Regions from separate parts of the Clostridium bornimense genome, predicted to be linked through region 1. Evidence: a T-box and tRNA genes for the amino acid it is inferred to sense, from the RefSeq annotation. Region 1 holds a T-box; the other regions hold tRNA genes.
What was found. A T-box is a leader RNA that pairs with one kind of tRNA and senses whether it is charged. The one in region 1 lies ahead of asnS (asparagine--tRNA ligase), so its partner is inferred to be a tRNA-Asn.
Positions count from the first base shown of each region.

Region 2: it has a tRNA-Asn gene. The T-box ahead of asnS (asparagine--tRNA ligase) is inferred to sense a tRNA for this amino acid. The anticodon was not compared.
Region 3: it has a tRNA-Asn gene. The T-box ahead of asnS (asparagine--tRNA ligase) is inferred to sense a tRNA for this amino acid. The anticodon was not compared.

Region 1 covers NZ_HG917868.1:2,797,977-2,805,131, forward strand. The annotation lists gene CM240_RS12745 (FAD-dependent oxidoreductase) at 1-552, opposite strand, end outside; gene CM240_RS12750 (HAD family hydrolase) at 726-1,373, opposite strand; gene asnS (asparagine--tRNA ligase) at 1,478-2,869, opposite strand; T-box leader at 2,944-3,164, opposite strand; gene ispF (2-C-methyl-D-erythritol 2,4-cyclodiphosphate synthase) at 3,281-3,748, shown strand; gene CM240_RS12765 (hypothetical protein) at 4,142-5,542, opposite strand; gene uvsE (UV DNA damage repair endonuclease UvsE) at 5,573-6,514, opposite strand; gene CM240_RS12775 (hypothetical protein) at 6,612-6,974, shown strand; gene CM240_RS12780 (THUMP domain-containing class I SAM-dependent RNA methyltransferase) at 7,032-7,155, shown strand, end outside.
Region 2 covers NZ_HG917868.1:924,065-931,219, reverse strand. The annotation lists gene CM240_RS04125 (ABC transporter ATP-binding protein) at 1-617, opposite strand, end outside; gene CM240_RS04120 (hypothetical protein) at 1,004-1,747, opposite strand; tRNA gene CM240_RS04115 (tRNA-Asn) at 2,032-2,106, shown strand; gene CM240_RS04110 (WD40/YVTN/BNR-like repeat-containing protein) at 2,236-3,501, opposite strand; gene CM240_RS04105 (hypothetical protein) at 3,699-4,298, opposite strand; gene CM240_RS04100 (HAD family hydrolase) at 4,576-5,202, shown strand; gene CM240_RS04095 (WD40/YVTN/BNR-like repeat-containing protein) at 5,301-6,794, opposite strand; gene CM240_RS04090 (NAD(P)-dependent oxidoreductase) at 6,932-7,155, opposite strand, start outside.
Region 3 covers NZ_HG917868.1:1,450,407-1,457,561, reverse strand. The annotation lists rRNA gene CM240_RS06450 (23S ribosomal RNA) at 1-1,920, shown strand, start outside; rRNA gene rrf (5S ribosomal RNA) at 1,977-2,094, shown strand; tRNA gene CM240_RS06440 (tRNA-Asn) at 2,100-2,174, shown strand; gene CM240_RS06435 (amylo-alpha-1,6-glucosidase) at 2,301-4,316, shown strand; gene CM240_RS06430 (ComEC/Rec2 family competence protein) at 4,366-5,190, opposite strand; gene CM240_RS06425 (lysophospholipid acyltransferase family protein) at 5,291-5,995, shown strand; gene CM240_RS06420 (hypothetical protein) at 6,075-6,374, shown strand; RNA gene ssrS (6S RNA) at 6,424-6,602, shown strand; gene hprK (HPr(Ser) kinase/phosphatase) at 6,703-7,155, shown strand, end outside.

The DNA of each region.
Region 1 (7,155 bases):
ATTCATAATCCTATCTTCTGCATCTATTAATGTTACATTTTTTCCTTTTATATTAAAGGCCTCTGCTAATTCAACTCCAATATATCCAGCACCAATTACCACTACATTGTTTATAGAATTAGATTTATTTATAATTTCTTTTGCATGATTATAATTTTTACATAACAAAATATTTTCTAAATTTCCACCTTCAAAATTAGGTACTATAGGCCATGAACCTAAAGTCAGAACCAATTTATCATATTTATCTACTATAATTTGCCCTGTAATTAAATTTTTAGCTTCTATTTTCTTTTCCTTAATATTTATATTAGTCACTTCATAATTCATTTTCATATCTATTCCCATACTTATCATATTATCTGGTGAATTGTAAAAAAGCTTCTTTGGATCTTCTACTATACCTCCAACCGTTAATGCTATACCACAAGATAGAAATGAAACATTATTATTCTTTTCATATACAACAATATCACTTTCAGGATATAACTCCTTGATATTCATTGCACTGGCAGTTCCTGCATGTGTGCATCCTATAATTATAACTCTCATAATTCTTAACCTCCAATATTAATTCAATACCCATTTATATAAGAACTATTATTTTTTAATAAAAGTTCTTACTTGTATTCTATTCCATTTAAAGGCAAATTTCAATATATTTCAAAAATAAAAAAAATCATTATGCAATTATACAATAGTATACCTTACATAATGATTTTTATTTACTTTATAATATTTATCGCTTCACCTAAGTGTTTTATCTTTTTATATAATCTTGTTGATGTTTCTTCATCAGCATCTAATAAGTCTGGAACCATAATTGGTCTCATACCAGCATTTTTAGCTGCCTGTATCCCTTGTCTTGAATCCTCCATAACAATACAATTTTCAGGACTGCAATTAAGCTTTTCTGCAACCTTTAAGAAAATTTCTGGATCAGGTTTTGATTTTGTTACTTCGTCTCCACATATAATATAATCAAATTCATTCTCTATTTTAGCTAATGTTAGTAATTTTTTAGCTCTCTCTCTCCTACTGGATGTAGCCACTGCAATTTTAATATTAAGTTTTTTTAGATAATTTAATAAGTCATATAATCCATCTTTAACAACTAATCCCTCATCATCAACTATCTTATTTTCTATGTATTTTACTTCTTTTATAATATCATCAATAGGGCAGCTTTCTCCATAAGTATCAACAATGATATTTTTAACAGATACTATATTTCTACCAAGAAAACTATCAAAAAGTTCTCCCTCTAGTTTATATCCAAACTTATCCCCAGCTGCTTTCCATGCTCTCTTTGCTACCCTCTCAGTATCAAACATCAATCCATCCATATCAAATATAACTAATTCAACATTCATTTGTATTCTCCCCTCACTTTTTATCCAGTAACTTAAAAAGCTACACTGCAAAACCACATATGTGGTATTTGCAAAGTAGCTTTTTTTAATTTTAAATTAATATTCTAAAAATCAGCATTTCCTGGAGTTCTTGGGAATGGTATTACGTCTCTTATATTACTCATTCCTGTTAAATACATAAGAATTCTTTCGAACCCAAGCCCAAACCCTGAGTGTTTAGTTTCTCCATATTTTCTAAGTTCTAAATACCACCAGTAATCTTCTTTATTTAATCCTAACTCTTCCATTCTTGCTTCAAGAATATCTAATCTTTCTTCTCTTTGAGATCCACCAATGATTTCTCCAACTCCTGGTGCTAAAAGATCTGCTGCAGCAACAGTTTTTCCATCATCATTTAATCTCATATAGAAAGCTTTTATATCCTTTGGATAGTCAGTAACGAATACTGGTCTCTTAAATACTTCTTCTGATAAATATCTTTCATGTTCTGTTTGAAGATCAATGCCCCACTCTACTGGATATTGGAATTCCTTATTACATTTTTGTAATATTTCAACAGCTTCTGTATACGTAATTCTAGCAAACTCAGAGTTAACTACATTATTTAATCTGTCCATTAATCCTTTATCAATAAAGTTAGAGAAGAACTCCATTTCTTCTGGTGCATTTTCAAGAACATAATTAATAATATATTTTATCATATCTTCAGCACAATCTAGGTAGTCTGTTAATTCTGCAAATGCCATCTCAGGTTCTACCATCCAGAATTCTGATGCATGTCTTCCTGTATTTGAATTTTCAGCTCTAAATGTTGGTCCAAAAGTATATATATTTCTAAATGCTAATGCATAAGTTTCTCCATTTAATTGCCCTGAAACTGTAAGGTTTGCAGGCTTTCCAAAGAAATCTTGTGAAAAATCAACTTCACCATCTTCAGTTAATGGAGGATTTTTAGGATCTAATGTAGTTAATCTAAACATTTCTCCTGCACCTTCACAGTCTGAAGCTGTTATAATTGGAGTATTTACATATACAAATCCTCTTTCATTAAAGAACTTGTGTATTGCATAAGCTGCTAAACCTCTTACTCTAAATACAGCTGAAAAAGTATTACTTCTTGGTCTTAAATGTGCTATAGTTCTTAAATATTCCATTGTATGTCTTTTCTTTTGTAATGGATAATCTGAATTACTATGTCCATGAATTACTATATTAGTTGCTTTTAATTCAAGAGGTTGTTTTGAATTTGGTGTTAATACAACTTCACCTTCTATTTCTAAAGATGAGCTTATCGCTATCTTTGATATTTCTTTAAAATTATCTAATGTATTTTCAAAAACAACTTGTAGATTCTTAAAGAAACTACCGTCATTTAATTCTATAAATCCAAAGTTATTATTTGATCTTATAGTTCTTACCCATCCACTTACTTTAACTGTTTTTCCTGCAAAGTCATCACTTTCTCTAAAAAGTGCTTTAACTAAAGTATTTTCCATTATTACCATCCTTTCAAAGCCTTTATTATATACTTAGTATATTAAATAATAAAATAAAAAGTCCTTCATCCCTAAATAGGGACGAAGGACATACTTTCGCGGTGCCACCCTAGTTGCTTAAAAAAAGCCACTCTAAAATATAAGGGTTTTAACCCTCTAATCCTACGCAGGCCTCAAAGTGCCCTTCAGTTAGAAACTCCGAGTCGTTATTCAATATAGCTTCAATACTAACTCACAGCTACCGTTAGCTCTCTGAAATCTCTACTATACCTACTGGTCTCATCAACGTTTAATATATACTTATAAAAAAATTATAGATTTTTCCCTCAATAAAGTCAATACTTATAAATACTTGTATCTATTAGTAATAGTATTTATAATTTTATATATAAAATTTAATGAGGTGTTTTTATGAGAATTGGAATGGGTTATGATGTACATAAATTAGTAACTAACAGAAAACTTATCATTGGCGGAGTTGAAATTCCCCATAGTTTAGGACTACTAGGTCACTCTGATGCCGATGTTTTATTACATGCTATAATGGATGCCCTACTAGGTGCTGCTGCTCTTGGAGATATCGGTAAGCATTTTCCTGATACCGATGAAAGATTTAAAGGAGCTTCTTCTATAAAACTTTTAGAAGAAGTAGGGCGCCTTGTAAATGAAGCTGGATATAAAATAGAGAATATCGACTCTACTATTATTGCTCAAAAACCAAAAATGTCTCCTCACATTAATTTAATGAGAGAGAACATATCTAATGCACTAAACATTGATATAAAAAATATCAATGTTAAAGCAACAACTGAAGAAGGTCTTAGCTTTACGGGAAGAGAGGAAGGTATCTCCTCTCAAGCTATCTGCCTTTTAATATAACAATATAAAAAGGAACTATCACTAAATGAAAATTTGTTAGTGATAGTTCCTTTTATTATGTCACAAGTTAGGTTAATTTTCCCCTATGGGGAAAATATTATAGTCCTGCGGACAGCAAGTTACAATTCCCAATTAAAGAAACAGATTTATATATTTAGCGAATATATAAATTTATTATACCTAAGTGTTATTTTGTACTTACTATAAATCCGAAATTTTTATTTCAAGCTATATGAAGGTGCAACCTTCATATAGCCCCATGTAATAGTTTTACATCAAATATAATTAACTAAAAAACTAATCCACTCTATAACACAAGCTAAACACTTGCAATTTCAGAAATTCCGCAGGAATTTCCACCATACCTGTGCCTTGTGCCCTCATACCTATGCCCTATCCATACCTGTGCCTTGTGTCCTCATACTTGTGCCCTGATAATCTATTTTCTATTAATGCTTTTACATACCACTCAGCATCTTCTCCATCATTTCCTATAACATTAATAATCGTAGAATACACATCAAGTACCCTATCATCTTTAATATATTTCTTAATATAATTGGCATTTGCTTTACCTAGTAAGTACTTTATTATAAGATCTCTCTTATCTCTATTTTTATAATATACATTTTCAAAAAAATTCACTACATCTTCTGTTCTCATATATTTTCTCATGATAGTAAGTTCATTTATATACATTGCTAAAAATCTAAAACTTTTCTTATAGAACTTATCATCATTATACCCTTCAGAAACATCATGCATTAAATCTATAAATGCTAATGCAACTTCATTAGATATAGTACATATATTAGATGTTATTCTAAGTTCCAATATATTTATTATTCCGTATTTTACATATTTATCACCATATCTATCCAAAAATTTTATACCTTTAATAATTCGTTCAGCTTCTGTTGATGACATAGTATATATAAAACTATATAAATTATAACAATCATCAATATCTTGTCTTATATTAAAATACTGAAACTTATCCATAAAATTCGTTACTGCCTTAATATTGTCATATGAAATAGTATATCCTATTTGCGCTAAGTTAGCATATCTAGTATCTAGCGCTGGTTTACTTTCCAATCCCTCAATTAAATCATGTATATAATATTTACTTTCATTTTCTACATATAAAGAAATAGTAATATCATTTTTTTCTTTAACACAATTTATATCAAAATTATTATCTATACCATTACTTAAACTATTAAATGATATATCCTGAGCTAATCTTACAGGAAACAAAAAGCATAGTGCCCCTATCCACATAAGGCAATTCTTTCCTGAATCCTTTAATATAATTTTGCGATGATCTTCCTTACTTAAGATAAGTATGTTTATCAACCTTTTTAATATTCTTATTCTAGACTCATTATAATTATTATTAGGTCGTGCTACTATAAATCCACTAACACTTTCTGGGCTTATATCTTCCCCAACTATCATTTTTTCTATTTCATACAATGTTATATTTTTATAATCCATATTTAAAATGTTGCTATTTATATAAGCTATTGGATAATTATCAAAATATCCATTTTCCTTGACTATTGTATGTATTATTTTCTTTTCTTTACAAATAACTATTTTAGAAATATAACTACTATTTTCTTCTCTAAAAAATGCATATCCTTCATCATCTTCTTCATATTTATTATTAATTATAGAATGAAATCTACTTTTTATGATATTAACATTATTCTCTGTTGCATTACGAGTTTTTATAATATTTAAATCATCACCATAACTCATTAGTATAATTTGATGATATGATTCCATTCTATCCCCCCCAATAATAAATATAAAACACTATTCTAATTCTATATCAAATTCGCTCTTTTTCAGTTCTGATACAACTTTAAACATGGCTAAATCCTTCATTTTTGCTTCTATCATAATATCGAAACTTTCCCCTAAAAGTTTAGTAATATTTATAAACTTCCTCATTTCTTCAATATTTATATATTCATGGTGTTTTCTATCTCTTATACCATCTTTAGGACTAGAAAAATGAACTTTAGGTGGCAATTTTTCACTTGTCCATGTATTAAATATTCTCTCTAAGTATTCCTCTATCCTTTCTCCATTATTGTTACAATTATGATGATGTACATCTAAAACCATTGGAATTTTTAATGATTCGCATAATTCTAAAGTCTCTTTCATTGTATATGTTTTATCATCATTTTCTATTATTATTTTTTTTCTTATTTTTTCATCAAAACCTGTAATATTATCTTTAAATCTATCTAATGCCTTTTCTTTTCCACCAGTTGCTCCTCCTATGTGTAATACTAATTTATAATCATCGTAATTCATCAACTGAAATATTTCGCAAAAGTGCATAAGATTTCTTTTAGTAGCTTCAACAACTTCTGATCTATTTGAATTTATTACGTTAAATTGATCTGGATGTGCATCTACCCTCATATTAGATTTTTTTATTATATCTCCAATCTCTTTAAATTCTTTCTTAAAGTATTTTTTATAATCCCAATTTTTCACTTCAGGATGAGTAGCTAATGGAATTAATGCTGAAGTCATTCTATAAAAATGTATATTCTTTTCTACGTTATATTCTAAAATTTTCTTTAATGCTTCTAAATTACTTAATGTAACTTTTTTAAGCTTGTTTAATCTTTCTTCATCATTATGCATCTTACTATAATTAGAAAAAGTAACAGTAGACGAAGATGTTACATTTTTATCCAACCCTAAAGCTATCGCTACATATCCAAATCTTATTTTCATATTTTTCACCTCTTTTTAATTAGTATGGTAGCCTTATTGGTTTACTATGCATATATTGTTATTATGCACACAACATACACAGAAGGTGGTGTAATACTTGGATATTAAAGAGGTTCACGATGCTATTCACATTTTATATACGAATGGTACTTCAAAAGATTTAATAAAACGAGCTATTAATAATATTTTTAATCGTTCATTTCCTGCAAGCGTTCCTACTATCGCAGATATTTTGATAGATGAAAAAGACTACCCATTAGCTTTAGAATATTGTAACCTTGCATTAAAATCTATTCATATTGACGAATTATATTTTTTGAAAGCTCGTTGTCATTTTTCTTTGAAAGAATATAATGAATGTTTAGATTCATTAAATAAACTAACTAACGAGTACTATATGAATAAATCTGAGGACATGAAAGAATTTTCACTTATGAAAATTCCAGAACTAAAGGACTGATATTATTCAGTCCTTTTTGATATAATGAAAAGTATATTAAATTAGGAGAGATTACTTATGAATAAACTAACACTTATTGCAACGGCGCCTATGGGCTTAGAATCAATAGTTTCTAAAGAACTTAAAGACCTAGGATTTACTAACTTAGAAGTAGAAAATGGAAGGGTAACATATGATACTG
Region 2 (7,155 bases), 1.0 Mb from region 1:
GTTATTCCTAAAGCAAAACTCTTTAAAAATTTCTTTCGCACTACCTTATCCTCATCAATATATTTCTGATATACATCTAACATAAAGTTTTTAAAGTATGTACCTATACCAAAAATCTTCATCTCCTTTATATTTTCATTCTTTATAAAAATAGAACGAAGTTGCATAACTAACCTTCTTTTCTCTAATCTCTCGTTATACAATGAAAATTCCTTTTTAGATGCACTTATACTGATATAAAACATCGGTATAGTAGTGAAAATACATAAAATTATTATTATTGGATTGAACGTTAAGAATATTGTTATTGTTCCTATTAATCCTATAACATTTTTTATTAGTTCAATTAATATAGATAAAAACTCAACAGATCTACTAACAGATTCATCATTTACTTTTTGTAAATCATCATAGATTTTTGCGTCATCAAATTGTATTAGATCTAATGTTGCTATCTTTTCCATAGTTACTTTTGATATATACTTATTTAAATATTCCGATAACATCTTTTTTAAATAATTAGTTACATAAGTCAAAAGATTTTCTATAATAATTACAAATAAATATATAGCTAAAAAAAATATAATTATATCTACATTGTCTCCATTTTTTTTCAAAGAAAGTGTTATAGTATCAATTAATTCTTTCCAAATTATTAATTTCCCTGGAGCTATTAGTCCTATTAATACGTTTACAACAAATAAAAGAAATATATATATCTTGGAGCATTTCCATAATACTTTAATCGTTTTAATAAAATTACTTAGATATCTCTTAATACCCTCACTTCCTTATATTTAAATTTATGTAAATGTTTTCTATATTTTTATAATACTCCCTATCTATTTGTATTTCAATACTTTTTATAAATTTTTATTTTTCAATGTATATTTAGATTTCATTTTATTTATCCACTTATTAATATATTTTTTCTGCCAATAGTACATATAAAAAGACTGTAGAAAGTTCCCCAATATACTTTCCACAGTCTTTTTCCTAAATCTTATTTTCTTATAAATCTATTTATAACGAATAATGCACCAGAAGCTATAGAACCTAGAAAAACTTGTAGCGGAAGCTTGCTATTATCTCCAGTTTTAACTCCAGCTATTGTCTTTGTTTCTTCTGTATCTTCTGTATCTTCGCTGTCTTCTTCTACATCACTTACACCTAAAGTACCTTCTTCTATTTCAGTACTATCTCCATCTTCATTTACTACAGGTGTTGAAACATCAGTATTTGAATCTTCATTTTCAGATGAAGTCTCATTATTATCAACTGATGGTGTTGTTGTGTCTTCTGTATTATCTGGCACTACTGGTGTTGTTGTATCTTCTGTATTATCTGGTACTGATGGTGTTGTTGTACCAGAGTCAGGTTTTGTTGTATTTGAGTTTCCAGAGTCAGGCTTTGTTGTATTTGAATTGCCACAGTCTGGTTTTGTTGTACTTGGTTTTGAATTGCCGCAATCTGGTTTTGTTGTGCTTGGTTTTGAACTACTGCAATTTTGATTCGTTGTGTTTGGTTTTGAATTACCGCAATTTTGATTTGTTGTGTTTGGTTTTGAATTACCGCAATTTTGATTTGTTGTGTTTGGTTTTGAACTACTGCAAGTAGATTTTGAAACACTACATCCAATTGAAGTACTTAAAGTGCTATAACTACTAGCCAATGCAGTGTTAGAAACTCCTAATAATACCGTTGCAACGGTTGTTGTACAAATTAGTTTTCTTAAATTTCTTCTCATTTACTTTCTCCTCATTTTCATAAATATTTTTGTTTATATTTATCCATGTAATTAAAATATATCCTTTACGTATATATAATACCATTAATGAGATATTTTGTAAATATTTAAAGAAAAAACTTTTTATTTGTAGAATAATGTAATATTAAATTTATTTAATATATTTTTTAAGGAGAAATCTATTCTATAAAATAATTAATTTTCTCACTGATATTTTCATAAATTTTTTTAAGAAAAATTGTTGACAATTTTTCAAAACACGATATAATAGATATTGTCACTGATCCGTAGTAGCTCAATGGTGGAGCATTCGGCTGTTAACCGACAGGTTGGAGGTTCGAGCCCTCTCTACGGAGCCAAAAGATAGATTCAATTTTGAATCTATCTTTTTTTATTTCTATATCATAAATATATTTACTTCCATTTAATAAAGCGTCATAGGACATTCTACAGCGCTATTTTTACTTCATTTATTTAATCAAATCCTACTAATCTCCATCGCTGGTGGTATTAGAAATTTTTAAAAACTCCCACTTATTTCCACAATCTCTAGAAATATATATTCCTTTGCAATTACCTTTATAGTCACCATCGGCACCTTGTCCAACTTCCATATAAAGAAAACCATCTTTTTTATATACTTTTTCTGGATAATCAAAATATTCTATATCTATATCTATAGAACTATTATTATTTCTTGCTGATTCATTATAATTAATTTCTTCAAAAGTATATCCACCATCTTCACTTCTATATAAATAGCCATTTTTTCCGCCATTGGTAGCCAAGGATATAAAACCTAACTCTTCATCAATAAAAATCATAAAAGCTGCTTGTCCCATCTTATCTAATGGTTCATAGTTTACCTCGCCCCAAGTATCTCCATCATCTTCACTTATATATAATCCATATTCTCTACTTCCAGCCGCTGCAGCAATTATTTTTAAATAATATCTTACATTATTATTTAACTTATATACAACTTCTCCATTATCTAAGATTTCAAATTCTCCACTGCTCATATTCATAGATGCATCAACATTAATTCTATCTTCACCATTATAAGCTTTTCCATTAATCTCATTTATATCTTTTACTAATATATATCGTTTTGGAGTTATTATTTCTTCCTTCTCTGGTATGTATAGAGACATTGACGCTGTTGATATAGTATTTTCTAAAGCCTCTTCTTCCCTTTTATCTCCCTTACCATTAACATATATAATTCCTTCTGTTCCTGCCTCCCATTTTCTATTTCCATAAAATAATATTCCATATTCTTCACTATCCCAGTTATACACTGCTTCACGTAAATTTATTCCTTTCATAATATCTAGTAATGTTTCTATTTCACATTGATCATCTATTTCCCTATTAGCGATATTATATCTTACCTTAATTTTTTTAGAAATTTCCCTATTGTAATACATATCATAAAAAATAGTTTCCCCCTCTTTATTTACTCCATATAATCTACCTTTTATAAATGTGATTATTCCATTAGCCTTAAATTTCATTGAAATGTTATTATCTTCATCTACATATAACTGTTCTGGCATTTCTATCTCATCCCTAATATCCTCTAAAACTCCTTGAAAATTTGTCTTATACATGTTGTTGTTTTTTAACTTTAACGTCGTTTCTGTATACTTATCACTTTTTACTGTTTCCGCGCCACTACAACCTTGTAATAAACTACCAACTAAAAATGTCATTAAAAGAACAAACACTATCCTATTTCTTATCTTATTCATTTTCTATCTTCTCTCCTAACACTATAAGAATCACCTCTTATTTTAGTATATTTTACCATAAAAATAGCTATTGCCGGCGAATTTTAATTCGTCAGCAATAGCCATCTATTTTACAATATATTTATATTTCTTCAGTTAAATTATATTTATCATAACTTTTAATTAACTTCGGTTTAATTTTAAATATCTAGTCAATGCTAGACATGTTTTTGATTCAACTTTAACTTTGAAATTTCAAAACTATTATATGATGATATCATATCTACTTTTTCTAACTTATCCTCAATGTTGCTTAACTTATCAGATAAATCTGATAAGTTAGAAGTTTGTCCTTCTATTCTACTTACTTTTATATCTACCTTATCTACTTTTTTACCTATTTCTGATATATCTACATTTGAATTTGTACTTATAGCTTCTTCTGTTCTAGTTGATCCATTAAATTTCATATCCATTAATTGTTGTTTTATAATCGATAAGTCATCTTTCATATTTACCACATCTTTATTTTCATTTGGCACTTGTTCAGTATTACTTATCATCTTTCCATTTATACTTGTAATATCTTCTTTAACTTCTGAAAGTTCTTGTCTTATAACAGATATTACTCTACTATCCCCCGATGTATTTTGATTAACAGCTGTAATATCCTCTTTTATACTAGCAATATCCTCTTTTACAGTAGCTATCTCTTCCTTTAAACTTAATATATCCTGATTCATACCTGATATGCCTTGCTTAACACTTGTTATGCTCTGTTGAATATTTGTTAATAAGTTAATCATTGTTTCTTCCATTTTCGATACCTCCGTCATTATTCTCTCAATTATTACAATTACTATGAAAAATAATGTATGTATTATTCATTTTTCTTCATAAAATAAAATTCCATATAAACAATTTTATGTAATTTTATTATATAATATAACAATACCATATATCAATAGTAATTGTTTCAACTTTTTTCGACTTTTCTTGTAATATACTTTTTAACTTGATTTTATTCCACATATAGTAAATTTATAGAAATATATGTTATAATCCTGGTATAATAATTTTTGTGAGGTATATATTATGAACATCGATAGTATTATTTTTGATTTAGATGGAACACTTTGGAACTCCATAGAAGGAGTTTGCAGTGCATGGAAGACAGTATTAGATACCTACCCTGAAATAAATAGAGTTATAACACCTAAAGATATGGAAAGCTGTATGGGACTAACAGTAGATACAATAAGAAAGAAATTATTTCCCGATTTAGATGAGGATATGCAAATTCAGATTATGAAAGAATGTTGTGATTCAGAAAAAATCTACTTAGGTAAACATGGTGGAAAATTATATCCTAATCTAGAATGTACCCTTAAAAAGTTATCTAAAAAATATAAACTATTTATAGTAAGCAATTGCCAAGATGGTTACATACAATGCTTCTTTGAAGCTCATAACTTAGAAAAATATTTTATAGATATAGAATGTTCAGGATCAACAGGGCTTTCTAAAGGAGAAAATAATAAGCTGATTATTGAAAGAAATCATCTACAAAACCCTGTTTATGTAGGTGACACCATCGGTGATAGAGAATCAGCTATTATAGCTAATATTCCTTTTATATATGCTAGATATGGCTTTGGTGATGTTGATGATTATGATTATGTTATCGATAATTTTGAAGAAATTCTTTCACTTAATCTATGATTTAGCATAATTACTACAAACTATAATAATAAAAGTCTATCGGTAATTGTATGACGATAGACTTTTATTATTCAATATATCAAAAACTAATTACTATATTACTCCTCCCCATCAAGTTCTTTTTCAAATTCCCAATTCTCTCCATGATCTTTAGATATATATAGTCCCTCAGAACTTTTAGCATAATATCCATCATTTTCTTGTCTGACCTCTAAATATAATAAGCCATCTTTTTCATATACCTTTTCTGTAGAATCATATGGATTAACATTAAACCTCATACCTCTTGCATCTACTAACTTCATTTTTATCTGTGTATAAGTTTTTCCACCATCTTCTGTACGAAATACTTTTGCATCGTTGCCACTTCCATATGCTAATACTACAAATCCTAAATCTTCATTTATAAAAGTTATTGAGGATACTTGACCCATTGACATCCCAAAAGCTATCCAATTAATTTCCACCCATGAGCTATCTTCTTTATTCAACTTATATAATGCATAAGTTCTACTTCCTAAAGATGAACTTGTCACCTCTAACTTATATTTAATATCCTCATTAAACCTATAAATAACTGTTCCGTCCTCTAGAAATATTGTTTCTCCTACTTTAAGTACATTTTCATCATTTTTTTCTGATTCACTTGGTATTCCTACATAATCTTCGGATTCTATATTATTTAGATCTTTTACAAAATTATATCTTTTAGGTGTAATTTTCTCTTCTTTATCTGGTACATAAACAGATATAGTTTTTCCCTTTATTTCAGATAATACTTTACTTGCTCCTCGTATATTTCCATTGAAATCAATATATAGAATTCCTTCTTTTTCGTATCCCCAGTTTCTTTTCCCCTTATATATAATGCCATACTCTTCACCTTCCCACCAACTCTCAATATCACTTTCTAAAGGAATGATATTTAAACATTTATTTAATTGTTCTACTGTATAATCATCATCTTCATTAGTATTTCCGTAAGAATATGAATGTATTGTAATCTTACTAGTTGAATCACTATAATAACTAATACCATATTCCTTTTTCTTTCCTTTTTTATCTTTTCCATAAATACCTGCTGAAAAAGAAGTAATTGTACCATCTTCTTCAAAAGTAAGATTCAGGTTACTAATGTACAATTTTTTTGGTAACTCTACTTCCTTTGAAATATTATTAATAATTCCTTTTAAGCCATCCTTGTATATTTTATTCTCATTTTCATATACAATCTCTTTTGTATTTTTATATTCATTATACTTATCAACAAAATATCCTTTTGAATTTATAGTAATTTTATATACTTCATATCCATATTTCAAAGTTATTGCCATTATTAATATAAGGGCTATACATATCCATTGTTTATAAAAGCCCCTATACTTTTCCCAAAGATTTTTTTCTACTCTTCTTACGATAAACCAGATCAACCATATTATAAAGAATACTCCAGATAAAAGTAATATCTTTATGTTAGTCCGTAAAAATCCATATTGATATACTGGAACAAATTCATACCATGATATCCAATATACTATAATAAAAATAGGATTAACCAACATATATAAAAATAAACTTCTTTTATTTTTCATTATAATTCTCCTCTAACTTATTAATTTATATCACTACATCTACACTGTACCATTTTATTACTTTTATTTCTGTAAAAAAATGTCGCTTAGCATATTTTTAAATGCTAAGCGACATGTATTCTTTTACTATCTTTATATTATTTCTTACTATAATATTTAATCAAAGCTTGTGTTCCTAAATCTCCCATACCTTCATTTTCAAGTTCCTCATAAATTTTCAGAACATCTTTTAATATATCTAATGAAAGCTTTCTACCTTCTGCTTCATCATTAGCAATTTTCATATCCTTTATAAAATGCTTTATATAGAAACCAGGATCTAAATTTTCATCTAATATATTCTTACCATTATTTTTAAGCT
Region 3 (7,155 bases), 1.3 Mb from region 1:
CAGACTGCGAATGATAAGATCCGTAGTCAAAAGGGAAACAGCCCAGACCGTCAGCTAAGGTCCCTAAATGTAGATTAAGTGGTAAAGGATGTGAGGTTTCTAAGACAACTAGGATGTTGGCTTAGAAGCAGCCACTCATTTAAAGAGTGCGTAATAGCTCACTAGTCGAGAGACCTTGCGCCGAAAATGTCCGGGGCTAAAATCTACTACCGAAGCTACGGACTCCTAACGGAGTGGTAGAGGAGCTTCCTGTATGGGCTGAAGTCGTACCGAAAGGAGCGGTGGACTGTACAGGAGTGAGAATGTTGGCATAAGTAGCGAGAATTGAGTGAGAATCTCAATGGCCGAAAATCTAAGGTTTCCTGGGGAAGGCTCGTCCGCCCAGGGTTAGTCGGGACCTAAGCCGAGGCCGAAAGGCGTAGGTGATGGACAATCGGTTGATATTCCGATACTACCAAATGACGTTATTACCAATGGAGTGACGCAGGAGGATAGGGTGTGCAGACTATTGGATGTCTGTCTAAGCACTTAGACATGTCTCTAGGCAAATCCGGAGACTAAGTTGAGGTGTGATGGGGAGCTCGTATGAGCGAAGTACCTGATTCCACGCTGCCAAGAAAAGCTTCTAGGGAGGAGTTTGGTACCCGTACCGCAAACCGACACAGGTAGATGAGGAGAGAATCCTAAGGCCAGCGGAAGAATTGCAGTTAAGGAACTCGGCAAATTGACCCCGTAACTTCGGGAGAAGGGGTGCCTACAGAAATGTAGGCCGCAGAGAATAGGCCCAAGCAACTGTTTAGCAAAAACACAGGTCTCTGCTAAAGCGAAAGCTGATGTATAGGGGCTGACGCCTGCCCGGTGCTGGAAGGTTAAGGGGATCACTTAGCGCAAGCGAAGGTGTGAACTTAAGCCCCAGTAAACGGCGGCCGTAACTATAACGGTCCTAAGGTAGCGAAATTCCTTGTCGGGTAAGTTCCGACCCGCACGAATGGCGTAATGATTTGGGCACTGTCTCAACTGCAAATCCGGCGAAATTGTAGTACCAGTGAAGATGCTGGTTACCCGCGATTGGACGGAAAGACCCCGTAGAGCTTTACTGTAGCTTAGCATTGAGATTTGGTATTGTCTGTACAGGATAGGTGGGAGACTAGGAAGCATGGGCGTCAGCCTGTGTGGAGTCATCCTTGGGATACCACCCTGACAGTACTGAATTTCTAACCGGAGGCCTTGAATCAGGTCACGGGACATTGTTAGGTGGGCAGTTTGACTGGGGCGGTCGCCTCCTAAAAAGTAACGGAGGCGCCCAAAGGTTCCCTCAGAACGGTCGGAAATCGTTCGAAGAGTGCAAAGGCAGAAGGGAGCCTGACTGCGACACTTACAAGTGGAGCAGGGACGAAAGTCGGGCTTAGTGATCCGGTGGTTCCTCGTGGGAGGGCCATCGCTCAACGGATAAAAGCTACCTCGGGGATAACAGGCTGATCTCCCCCAAGAGTCCACATCGACGGGGAGGTTTGGCACCTCGATGTCGGCTCGTCGCATCCTGGGGCTGTAGTAGGTCCCAAGGGTTGGGCTGTTCGCCCATTAAAGCGGCACGCGAGCTGGGTTCAGAACGTCGTGAGACAGTTCGGTCCCTATCCGTCGCGGGCGTAGGAAATTTGAGAGGAGCTGTCCTTAGTACGAGAGGACCGGGATGGACTGACCTCTGGTGTACCAGTTGTTCCGCCAGGAGCACAGCTGGGTAGCTATGTCGGGAAGGGATAAACGCTGAAAGCATCTAAGCGTGAAGCCCACCTCAAGATAAGATTTCCCATGACGTTAAGTCAGTAAGACCCCTGGAAGACTACCAGGTTGATAGGTCAGAGGTGTAAGTGTGGTAACATATTTAGCTGACTGATACTAATAGGTCGAGGGCTTGTCCAATGTATATAAAAAAGTTTATTGTAGCATGCAATTTTGAAAGAACAATATCTTTCAAATCTGGTGATGATGCCTCTAAGGGATACACCCGTTCCCATACCGAACACGATGGTTAAGCCTCAGAGGGCCGATGGTACTGCACGGGAGACTGTGTGGGAGAGTAGGATGTTGCCAGGTAATGATCCGTAGTAGCTCAATGGTGGAGCATTCGGCTGTTAACCGACAGGTTGGAGGTTCGAGCCCTCTCTACGGAGCCAAAAGAGATTAGTATTTTACTAATCTCTTTTTTTATATGTAATTTAATGGTGGTTAACAGTATAGATAAATGATATAATAATTTACGTAATCATTTTCATTAAATGTTGTATAAAAGAGAGGGCGTTATGGAAAAAATATATGAATTAGGGAAATCAAGTTGGAGAACTATTGAAGAAGGAAATGAATTTTCTTGGATGATAGGAAATGGAATTGGGGGATATTCCAATAACACTATAATAGGTGGAGGAGCTACAGCATTTCATAGCTATCTTGTTGCATCATTAAATCCACCTGTAAATAGAGTATCTCTTTTCACAAGAACTCAAGAGGAAATAATGATTGGAAATAATATAATAGATTTAACTTCACAGCAATATGTTAATAGCTCAAAAAATGGACAAATATATTTGGAAAGATTTACATTTGATACTATTCCAGAATACACTTATAGAGTAGATGATACATATATAAAAAAGAGCATAGCTATGGAATATGGTCATAATACTGTTGTAGTATGTTATGAAATTGAAAATGGTATGGAAGATTCTAAATTAAAAATTGTGCCATTGTTTAACTATAGACAAGCTGGTGAGCTTAGTGAGAAATCAGAATTAAAATTTGATATGGAGTTAAAAGATAGAATATTAAAATTGACACCTAAAGATAATGAAGAATTAAGTATAAGCTTTTATATATCTGAGGGTGAATTTTATGATAGGAGTTTGATTCCTACTACAATGGCTACTCCAAATTATTTATTTGAAGAAAATAACTATTATAAGATTGATAATAGAACAGGATCATTGGGAGTAGACAATCATTTTACACCTTATGAAATAAATATAAAACTTAAGTCATTTGAAAAGAAAAGATTTTATATAAAATGTACAATTGAAGAAATTGATGATAAAGATGGTTTTACTATATTAGAAGAATATAAAGATAGAGTAGAAAAGATAGTGGAAAAAGCTGGTTATGATGATAATTTTATAAATAATCTTATAAAATCAGGAGATCATTTTATAGTAAATAGAAATAGTACTGGTTTAAAAACTATTCTAGCTGGATATCCATGGTTTACTGATTGGGGAAGAGATACTATGATTGCTTTTGAGGGATTAGTTTTAGTACCTAAAAGATTTAAAGAGGCAGAGGAAATCTTAGAGTCATTTGCGAGATATGTTAAAAATGGATTGATACCTAATTTATTTCCAGCAGAAAACACACCACCGGAATATAATACAGTAGATGCATCTTTGTGGTATTTTCAAGCTGTTTATAAATATCTTAAATATTCTAAAAGCACAGATAGTTATGATTTTGTTAGAGAAAAAATATATCCTAAGCTTATAGAAATTTTTAAGGCATATTCTACTAATACTGATTTTTCAATTGGTATGGATAGTGATGGGCTAATATTTGCTGGAGATGGATTGGATCAAGTTACTTGGATGGATGTACGAGTAGGAGATTTAGTTGTAACGCCAAGGCATGGAAAACCAGTAGAGATAAATGCATTATGGTATAATGCATTACATATATTGGAGAGGCTATCAATTGAGTTTGGTGAAGAGTATAGTATATACTCTGAATTAGTTTTAAAAGTAAAAAAATCATTTAATGATAAGTTTTGGAATGAAGAAAAAAATTGTTTATATGATGTTATTGAAGAATATGATGATAAAATACGTCCAAATCAAATATGGGCAGTAGCACTTCCTTTCTCTATATTAGATGATGAAAAAGAAAAGAAAGTTGTAGATACAGTTTATAAGTATTTATATAATACATATGGATTAAGAAGTCTTTCATATATGGATAAAGATTATAAAGGGAAATACATTGGAAAATTAATTGATAGAGATTGTGCATATCATATGGGAACTACTTGGGCATATTTAATTGGTGGGTTTATTACTGCATATTGTAAGGTTAATAATCACTCTAAAGAGGCAATTGAAAAGGCTAAAGAAATGTGTTATTTATTCCAAGATCATATGAGAGATGGATGTATTAATGGTATAGCAGAAATTTTTGATGGTGACTTTCCATCTACTAGTAGGGGATGTTATTCACAAGCTTGGAGTGTTGCTGAGGTACTAAGAGCATATGCATCTGATGTATATCCATATTTAGAGTAAGAAAAAGAGTTATTGCTCAATAAATTAATATTGTGCAATAGCTCTTTATTTATTTTTCAGTATTAATGATACATTTATTGTCCTTTATAATAACATCTATAGTGCCATTAATGTCTGTTCTAAAAATATTTTTCTCTGTATATTTATTAAGAGTAGCTAATGTAGCTTTAGAAGGATGATTATAATTGTTATATTTACCTACAGAAATAATAGAAAAGTCTGGGGATACTTTTTTTACAAAATCTTCACTAGAAGAAGTATTACTGCCATGATGACCTACTTTTAGAAAATTACAATTAATATTTTCAGAAATAAGTTGATTTTCGATTTCTTTTTCTGCATCACCCATAAATAGAAAAGTGTATTTTTCAAAAGAAATTTTAATCACTATAGAAAAATTATTATCATTGTTATAGTTATCACTTTTAGGTGATAGAACTTTTATATTTGCATAATTTGAGAAGTCAAGATTTGTTGGGGAGTTAATTAAGAAAGTTTTATTTGATTTGTTTTTAATAAGTTCTAATAATGATAAAAATTCTTCGTTTTCTGAGTCAATTGTAGAAGTATAGAAATTGTGTATTTTAAAATTAGTAACTATAGCATCTAATCCTCCAAAATGATCTTTATGAGGATGTGTTAGTATTAAGTGATCTATTGAATTAACTCCACGTTTTTTTAAAGAATATACTAGAGATTTTTTTGTATCTTCGTCACCTCCATCAATAAGTATTGTAGTATCAGGCGCTTTTATAAGTATTGAATCTGCAGATTCTACATTGAAAAATGTTACTGATAGCTCTGGTTCTAAAGTTCCAGAATCACTAATAAAAAATGGAAATAAAATCAAAAGTAAAATGTAAACTTTCTTCATAGTAGCAATTATAGACAAATAATATATAAATTAGTCATGTTGAAAAAAACGTTAGAAAAAGGTATAATCAAGTATAAATTTAATAAGAAAGGACATAATTATGAGATTAATAAAGTATGTTAGATTATCGTTTTTAATGATATCAGTTTATTTTTTAGGTATTAGAGTTGATAAGAGATTAAAAAATGGTGAAGATATAGAAGATTATATCTATACTGAAGTAAATAAGTGGGCAAAACAACTTAATAAAATTGTCGGAGTAGATATTACTGTAGAGGGAAAAGAAAATCTTCCAGAAGGAAATTGTTTTTTTGTTTCTAACCATCAAAGCTATTTTGATATTATGACTATTCTTGCATCAATTGAAAAACCTTTAGGGTTCATTGCTAAGCAGGAGCTTAAAACAATGCCTATAGCAGGAAAGTGGATGGAAAGAATAAGATGTAAATTTTTAAATAGAGAAAACCCAAGAGAAGCAATTAAGACTATGAATGAAGCAGCTGAAGAGCTAAATAGAGGATACTCAATGGTTATATTCCCAGAAGGTACAAGAAGCAGAGGTGGAGAAATAGCAGAATTCAAAAAAGGTAGTTTAAAGATTGCAACAAAAGCTAAAGATGTACCAATAGTTCCATTAACTATAGAGGGAACTTATAATGCATTAGAGAAAAATGGATTAAATAGTGCAAAAGTTAAGCTTGTAATAGACAAACCTATATATATAAAAGATTATTCTAAAGAACAATTAAATGAATTAGCTAAACAATGTTATGATATAATAAAAAGTAATCATGACAAAATGTAAGAGATAAAAGTGATAGCTTATGAAAGAGTTATCACTTTTTTATTGAAAAAAGTAATATATATATAATAAGGAGAAACCTATGAATAAAGATAATATATGTGAGATTTTAGAAAAAAATAATGTTGATATTTTAAGTGAAGAAGAAAATATTATAAATATAATATATGAATTTGATGATGTAGAGATTGCAAGTTCAAAATCATTTTGTGAAAATGATGAAGAAATAGAGAACTTTCTTGTAGAATTAGCTGAAGATAATTTGACGGAAATATTAGAGGAAATTGAAGAGGAATTAGGAGTAATATGTAAGTTAAGAAAGACGGAATATAGCTATTTAAGCTACATTAAGTATTCATTGGAATTAACTTACACTAATTAATATAGATAAAGGTATTGATTTTTTATATTTCTTTGATATAATTTGTTTATAAATCCTGAAATGTTCGATGGATCTATAATTGTTCAACCTACAGATTAATTCCGGGATTATCGACATAATTATGGAAGTGGAGCTTTGTATCAGAAAGTTGACTGAAGTAATTTGAGATAAACCCACCTGCTAGAGTGCGGGTGTGAACAAATAGATTACCGGCATTTTGGGATTTTTATTTATTATATAGTATATTTTATAAAATAACTTTATAAAATATAGGAAACAATATATAATTATTTGTAAAGGTTAACTATTAAGGAATGGGGATATGTTTATGAGTGTAAAAATAAATAAACTTATTGAAGATATGAAATTAGAAGTTTTAGTAGAAGGAAATCCAAATGTAGAGATATCCGTTAGTGACATAAATAGACCAGGTCTACAATTTTCCGGATTTTACAATTATTTTGCTAATGAACGAATTCAAATTGTTGGTAATGCAGAGTGGAGTTTTTTAGATACTTTAAGGGAAGAACTAAGGGTAAAAAGACTTAAAAAGTTTTTTAAATATTCTGTGCCATGTATAATTATAGCAAGAAATTTAAAGTGTCATAAAGAGTTGTTAGAAGAAGCAATAAATAACAATACATGGTTATTACAAACAGAAATGTCCACTACAAGATGTATAAATAAATTAATGAACTATTTAGATAAAGAAATGGCGCCGGAAACTCGAATTCATGGAGTACTTGTAGATATTTATGGTATAGGTATTTTAATTACTGGA